Regions from separate parts of the Stenotrophomonas sp. GQ19 genome, predicted to be linked through region 1. Evidence: riboswitches for the same ligand, from Rfam matches in the RefSeq annotation. Region 1 holds a riboswitch; the other holds the start of a gene.
The links. Region 1 has a riboswitch for glycine ahead of AC6CHL_RS15155 (trimeric intracellular cation channel family protein). Riboswitches for the same ligand answer to the same signal wherever they lie in the genome.
Positions count from the first base shown of each region.

Region 1 (3,394 bases):
TCACCACCGCATCGGCACTGCTCACCTGCAGGCGGATGTTGACGAACTGGTTGGGGAACAGCGCCTCGTCGGCATTGGCGAACTGCGCGCGCAGCTTCAGCGTGCCGGTGGCGGTGTCGATGCGGTTGTCCAGGCTGGACAGCACGCCGCTGCCGAGCGCTTGGCGCTCTTCGCGATCCCATGCTTCCACCGTGAGGTCGGGCGTGGCGCGCACGGCCGCCACCACCGCTGGCAGGTCCGGCTCGGGCACGGTGAAGAGCACGCTGATCGGCGTGGTCTGGGTGATGGTGGCCAGTGGTTCGGTATCGCCGCTGCGCACCAGGTTGCCCACGTCCACGTTGCGCAGGCCCATGCGCCCGGCCACCGGCGCGGTGATGCGGGTGTACTGCAGCTGCAGGCGTGCTTCATCCACCGCAGCCTGGTCGGTCTGGCGCCGGCCCTGCAGCTGGCGCACCTTGCTCTGCTGGTCGCTCAGGTCCTGGGCCGACACGAAGTGCTTGGCCTGCAGTTCGCTGTAGCGCGTGAGCTGGGTCTGCGCGTTGTCCAGTTCGGCCAGGTTCTGCTGCTGGGTGCCCAGCGCACGCGCCAACGCCACCTGGTAGGGGCGCGGATCGATCTCGGCGATCAGGTCGCCGGCCTTGACGTGTTCACCCTCGCGGAACGACAGCCGCAGCAGTTCGCCCTCCACGCGGCTGCGCAGGCTCACGGTATGCAACGGCGTCACCGTGCCCAGCGCCTTCAGGCGCACCACCAGGTCTTCGCGCACCACCGTGGCCACGCGCACCGGCGTGGCGGTGCTCGCGGGTGCGGCTTCGGCGGCCGGCGCGGGCGACAACACGCGCCAGGCGATCACGGCGGCGGCCAGCACGGCCACGACCAACAGCGGTTTGAACAGACGACGGGAACGCGAGGGGAGCGGGGCAGACATGGGGCATCCTGCGCGTGCGCCACACGGCGAACGCGTCCATGGTTTACCGGCCCGTGGGGGCAGGCGAGGCGAAGTGGGGTTGTCTGGCGGGGCCGCTGGTCGAATGCCGCAGCGTGGCTGGATACCGACCCGGGAGGGGCGGGGGCGTCATGGTACCGCGTGTGGGTGCCTGCACTCACATGCCCTTGGTCATGGGGCGGGGACGGTTGGGTGCTACCGGTGCATTGAACGTGTGTCAGGCCACCCGACCAACGGTCGGGTGCTACCGGTGCATTGAACGTTCCGTTCAATGCACCTCGTCGCGGTAGACGAACTTGGGCATTTCCCATTTGAAGTGGATCGCCAGCAGGCGCAGCAGGAAGCCGCCGCCCAGGCACCACAGCGTGGCCGCGTTGATCGACATGCCCAGCTCCAGCAGGCCCAGGTAGGCCGCGCCGGTGAACAGGGTGATCACCGCATACAGTTCCTTCTGGAAGATCAGCGGGACCTCGTTGCACAGCACGTCGCGCAGCACGCCGCCGAAGGCACCGGTCAACATGCCCGAGATCAGCACGATCGGCGCGGCGTGGCCGGCATCGCGCGCCACCGCGCAGCCGATCAGGGTGAAGCAGATCAGCCCCAGTCCATCCAGCACCAGGAAGGTGCGGCGGAAGTGGTGCATCCAGCGCGCCACCCAGGTGGCGATCAACGCCGCGCAGATGGTGAAGCCCAGGTACTCCGGATGCTTCACCCAGCCCAGCGGGTAGTGGCCCAGCACGATGTCGCGCAGCGAACCACCGCCGAGTGCGGTGACGCAGGCGATGATGACCACGCCGAACAGGTCCATGCGCCGCCGTCCGGCGGACAGCGCGCCGGTCATGGCTTCGGCGGAAATGGCGATGAGGTAGATCAGTGAGAGCAGCATGGGGGAGGCTCCGGGCACGTCAGGCGGGGACGGAAGCACGCACATCGCACGCCAGCGCGGGGCACTGTCGTGAGGGTGGGATTCCGTTGCCGCTCCCGCTGTCCTTTTGCCTGAGAGTTCGGTGGCCAAGGCCACGTGCCCCTTCGGCGGGTCATTGAAGACCTCTCTCCAGATCGGCGTGCTGGATGCATGGTTGGTGGCGTTCCGAGCCACCGGCCTGAGCGATTATGGGAGCCTGCGCCTTCGGCGGGTGCCAGCGTGGCACCTCTCTCCTGCATCCGGGGCGGATTCTAGCAGCCGCCGGGCGCTCTCCGGTGGATAATCCCGGTATGCCCGCTGAACCCGCCCCCTGGTACGTGTACCTGCTGGAATGCCGCAACGGCAGTTACTACGCCGGCATCAGCAACGACGTGGACGCCCGCTTCCAGGCCCATCTGGCCGGCAAGGGCGCCAAGTACACCCGCGCCCACCCGCCGGTGAAGCTGCTGGCCATGCGCGCCTACCCGGACCGCGCGACCGCCTCCAAAGCCGAATGGCAGCTCAAGCGCCAGCCGCGGGCGCGCAAGCTGGCGTGGCTGCAGGCCACCCCGTAGCGCCGGGCTCCACCCGGCTGCGCGTGACGCTGGCTCGCCGTCACGGCGTAGGCCACAATCCGCCGACCACCTGGCTGGACGGTCTTCGCACGGGTGAGCCGATGAGCGACGAGGCGGCCGCCTTCATGTACATGCAGCTGGGCCTGACCGAATTGGAGCTGTTCGGCGAGGAATGAGCTGCGCCACCTACCCGAGGGAAACCCTGCGATGACCCCGCTTGCCCTGTTGCTCGCCCTTGCCGGCGCTACTACACCTGCCGCCCCCGCCATCGATCCCGCCACGCGTGCCGCGATCGAAACCACCTGCCTGGACTACGTGGACGGCCAGCTCGAGGGCGACCCGGCCCGCGTGGCGCGTTCGCTGCACCCGGACCTGGCCAAGCGCGCGATCCTGGGTGACACGCCGGATGAGCGCCTCGGCCTGCGCCGGATGTCGAAGGAAGAACTGGTGGAGCTCACCCGGCAGGGCGCGTTGAAAACCCCGAAGGACCAGTGGAACCGCAGCTGCACGCTGCTCGACGTTACCGGCAACGCCGCCTCGGTGCGGTTGGAAACACCGTGGTTCGTGGACTATTTCCACATGGGCCGGTTCGGCGAGCGCTGGGTCATCGTCAATGCGCTGTGGTACAGCAAGCCGAAGGGGGCGTGACACATGAGCACCTCCGCCAAGGCGTGGACGTCACTGCTGCTGTTGGCTGTTCTGGTGGGTGCGCTACCGGGTGTGCTCTACCTGCTGGGCTTGGCCAGCATTCAGGCGATGCCGCTGCCGGCAGCAGTGCCGAAAAGTCCCCAGGCGGTGTGCGATGGTGAGCCGCTTGAACCGGTCGCGCGGCTGGACCCTTGGCGCTTCACCGCCGCGCTCTTCATCGCGCCGCTTGGGCAGGATGTATTGGCGCATCGTCAAGCGTCGTGGGTGGCGGCCAGGCATTTGTTGCGCGAGCGACGCGGCGGCATGGTCAGCTGGCACCTT
Region 1 covers NZ_JCAXES010000008.1:107,472-110,865, forward strand. Annotated here, with positions in the region: gene AC6CHL_RS15150 (MdtA/MuxA family multidrug efflux RND transporter periplasmic adaptor subunit) at 1-928, opposite strand, end outside; gene AC6CHL_RS15155 (trimeric intracellular cation channel family protein) at 1,215-1,832, opposite strand; glycine riboswitch at 1,923-2,014, opposite strand; glycine riboswitch at 2,023-2,117, opposite strand; gene AC6CHL_RS15160 (GIY-YIG nuclease family protein) at 2,162-2,425, shown strand; gene AC6CHL_RS15165 (hypothetical protein) at 2,449-2,601, shown strand; gene AC6CHL_RS15170 (nuclear transport factor 2 family protein) at 2,633-3,073, shown strand; gene AC6CHL_RS15175 (hypothetical protein) at 3,077-3,394, shown strand, end outside.

Region 2 (3,394 bases), on a different contig from region 1:
TCCGCCCAGGTCACCGGAATCATCTCGGCGGTGGCGTTGAGCTTCATGGTGCAGCTGCCCAGCGGGATCATGGTGCGATCCATGGCCAGGTCCTTGTCCGCCAGCGAGCGCAGGTAACGCAGCAGTTCGTGCTCGCTGTGGTGGGTGTTGAACACCGGGTGGGTCAGGAACGCGCTGGTGCGCACCAGGCCGGCCGGCAGCGCGTCGGCGGTGCTGGCGTCCAGCGCATCCACATCCACCTTGGCGCCGAACAGCTGGCCCAGGGCCACGATGTCGTCGCGGGTGGTGGTTTCATCCAGGCTGATGCCGACCGCTTCGCTGTCGATCGCGCGCAGGTTGATGCGCGCCGCCGCGGCCTTGGCGTGGATCGCCTTGGCGTCGATGTCCTTGACGTGCAGGGTGTCGAAGAAGTGCTCGCCCACGTTGACGCCGGCAGCGCGCAGCGCATTGGCCAGGATCGCGGCCAGGCGGTGGGTGCGGCGGGCGATCCGGGTCAGGCCGTCCGGGCCATGGTACACCGCGTACATCGAGGCCATCACCGCCAGCAGCACTTGGGCGGTGCAGATGTTGGAGGTGGCCTTCTCGCGGCGGATGTGCTGCTCGCGGGTCTGCAGGGTGAGGCGGTAGGCCGCGTTGCCCTGGGCGTCGACCGACACGCCGATCAGGCGGCCCGGCATCGAGCGCTTGTAGGCGTCGCGGCAGGCCATGAACGCGGCATGCGGGCCGCCGAAACCGAACGGCACGCCGAAACGCTGCGAGTTGCCGACCACGATGTCCGCGCCCCATTCGCCGGGCGCGGCGATCAGGGTCAGCGCCAGCAGGTCGGTGGCCACGGCAACCAGGCCGCCGCGCGCGTGCACGGCATCGGCCAGCGCCTTGTAGTCACCCACATGGCCGAAGGTGTCCGGGTACTGCAGCAGCACGCCGTAGGCTTCGGCTTCCATGGCTTCTGCCGGGGTGCCCACGCGCAGCACGATGCCCATCGGCTCGGCGCGCGTGCGCAGCAGTTCCAGCGTCTGCGGGTGCACCGCGTCGTGCACGAAGAAGGTGTCGGACTTGCTCTTGGCCGAACGCTTGGCCAGGGTCATCGCTTCGGCCGCGGCGGTGGCTTCGTCCAGCAGCGAGGCGTTGGCGATTTCCATGCCGGTCAGGTCGGCGCACAGGGTCTGGAAGTTGATCAGCGCTTCCATGCGGCCCTGCGAGATCTCGGCCTGGTACGGAGTGTAGGCGGTGTACCACGCCGGGTTTTCCAGCACGTTGCGCAGGATCACGTTCGGGGTGAGCGTGCCGTAGTAGCCCTGGCCGATGAAGGTGCGGAACACCTGGTTCTTGTCGGCGATGGCGCGGATCTTGGCCAGCGCCTGCACTTCGGTCAGCGACTCGGGCAACGCCAGCGCCGCCGGCGACTTGATCCCGGCGGGCACGATCGCATCGGTGAGCGCGTCCAGCGAGGCGTGGCCGACCACGTCGAGCATCTGCGCGATTTCGGCGTCGTTGGGGCCAATGTGGCGTTCGACGAACGCGTGGCTGTGTTCAAGCTCGCGCAGGGAAGGGGTGTTCTGGGACATGGCTGGCATCTCGAAGAGTGGGCACGCACGTTCGGAAGTCTGCCGGGTCGGGGTGCATCGCAGACGCGCGCGAACCGCCGGACCTTGCGGTCTTCCTGGGTGCCCCTCTGTCCTTTTGCCTGAGAGTTTAAAAGCGCGCATCTGCGTGCTTCGTGCCCCTTCGGCGCCGGCACTGGCCGGTCTCTCCAGAGTTTTGATGCGGGTGGTATCGGGCCTGAGCGATTACGGGCGTTGCGCCTTCGGCAGCGGGTGCTTCAAAACAAAGCGCCGCTTCTCCCACCATGTAGCCCGGCGATTATAGCCCAGCGGCCTTGCCGACTGCGGCCCCACCCGGGATGAATGGGGGCCTCCAGACGCCTCCGAATGGCACCCGTTGGCATGGTGCGGGGGCCGGCAAAGGCCTATCATGGCCGGATCCTCGTATTCATCTGGCGCCGCCCGTTCCGGGCTGGCGCCCGCCGTGCATTCGCGCATGGCCCAGACGGAAGACCGCATGACGCCCGCCTCGCCCTCGACCCGCCGCCTGGCCCTGCTGCTTGCAGGCCTGGCGATGTTCGGTCCGTTCTCGATCGACACCATTTTCCCGGCCTTCCTGCTGCTGGGGGAGCGCATGCAGGTGGACCAGGTCGCGGTGCAGCAGACCATCAGCGTGTACCTGCTGTTCTACGGCCTGATGAGCCTGGCGCACGGCCCGCTGTCCGATGCGTTCGGGCGCAAGCGGGTGATCATCGGCGGGCTGGTGCTGTTCATCGGCGCCTCGATCGGCTGCGCGCTGTCACGTGACATGACCACGCTGCTGGTGTTCCGCGCGCTGCAGGGCGTCACCGCCGGGGTCGGGGTGATCGTCGGCCGCGCCGTGATCCGCGACCTGTACCACGGGGCCGACGCGCAGCGCCTGATGAGCCAGGTGTCGATGATCTTCGGCGTGGCCCCGGCGATCGCGCCGATCATCGGCGGCTGGATCCTGCTGGGCGGGGGCGACTGGCCGCTGATTTTCTGGTTCCTGGTGCTGTTCGGGGTGGTGCTGCTGCTGGCCACCGGCAAGTGGCTGCCTGAAACCCACCCGGTGGAGGCGCGCACGCCGTTGTCGATGCGCGAACTGCTGCGCAGCTACCTGCGCATGGGCTCCAACCCACGCCTGTTGCGGCTGGCGGCGGCCGGCGCGTTCAACTTCTCCGGCATCTTCCTGTACATCGCCTCGGCACCGGTGTTTGTCATGCAGCACCTCAAGCTGGGCGAGGGCGGCTTTGCGTGGCTGTTCATCCCCACCATCGGCGGCATGACGATGGGCTCGTTCCTGTCCGGGCGCATGGCCGGGCGCCTGACCGCGCAGCGCCAGATCGGCATCGGCTTCGGCCTGTGCGCGGTGTCGGCGGTGCTCAACCTGGGCTATGTGCTGGCCGTGCCGCAGATCATGCTGCCGTGGGCGGTGCTGCCGATCTTCCTGGGGGGCGTGGGCATGGCGCTGATCTTCCCGATCCTGGCGTTGGCGGTGCTGGACATGTACCCGCACCAGCGCGGGCTGGCGTCGTCGATGCAGATGTTCATCCAGCTGATGATCAACACCGTGGTGGCCGGCGTGGTCTCGCCGCTGCTCAGTGCCAAGCCGCTGCATCTTGCGCTGGGCTATGCGGGCTTCTTCGCCGTGGGCGCCAGTTTCTGGTATTGGGAACGCCACTGCGAGCAGCGCCGCGCGCTGTTGACGCCCATCGAATAAGCCGCGCGCACGCCACGGTTGCGTCGTGCGCAACCGCGGTGCCGCCGCCATTGCCAACCTGCGGTGGCGGCGTATTCTGTGTGCTCGCCAGCCAGTTCGTGCACCACGA
Region 2 covers NZ_JCAXES010000002.1:114,631-118,024, reverse strand. Annotated here, with positions in the region: gene gcvP (aminomethyl-transferring glycine dehydrogenase) at 1-1,577, opposite strand, end outside; glycine riboswitch at 1,666-1,767, opposite strand; gene AC6CHL_RS04680 (multidrug effflux MFS transporter) at 2,062-3,285, shown strand.
Region 2: another riboswitch for glycine. It lies ahead of gcvP (aminomethyl-transferring glycine dehydrogenase); the one in region 1 lies ahead of AC6CHL_RS15155 (trimeric intracellular cation channel family protein).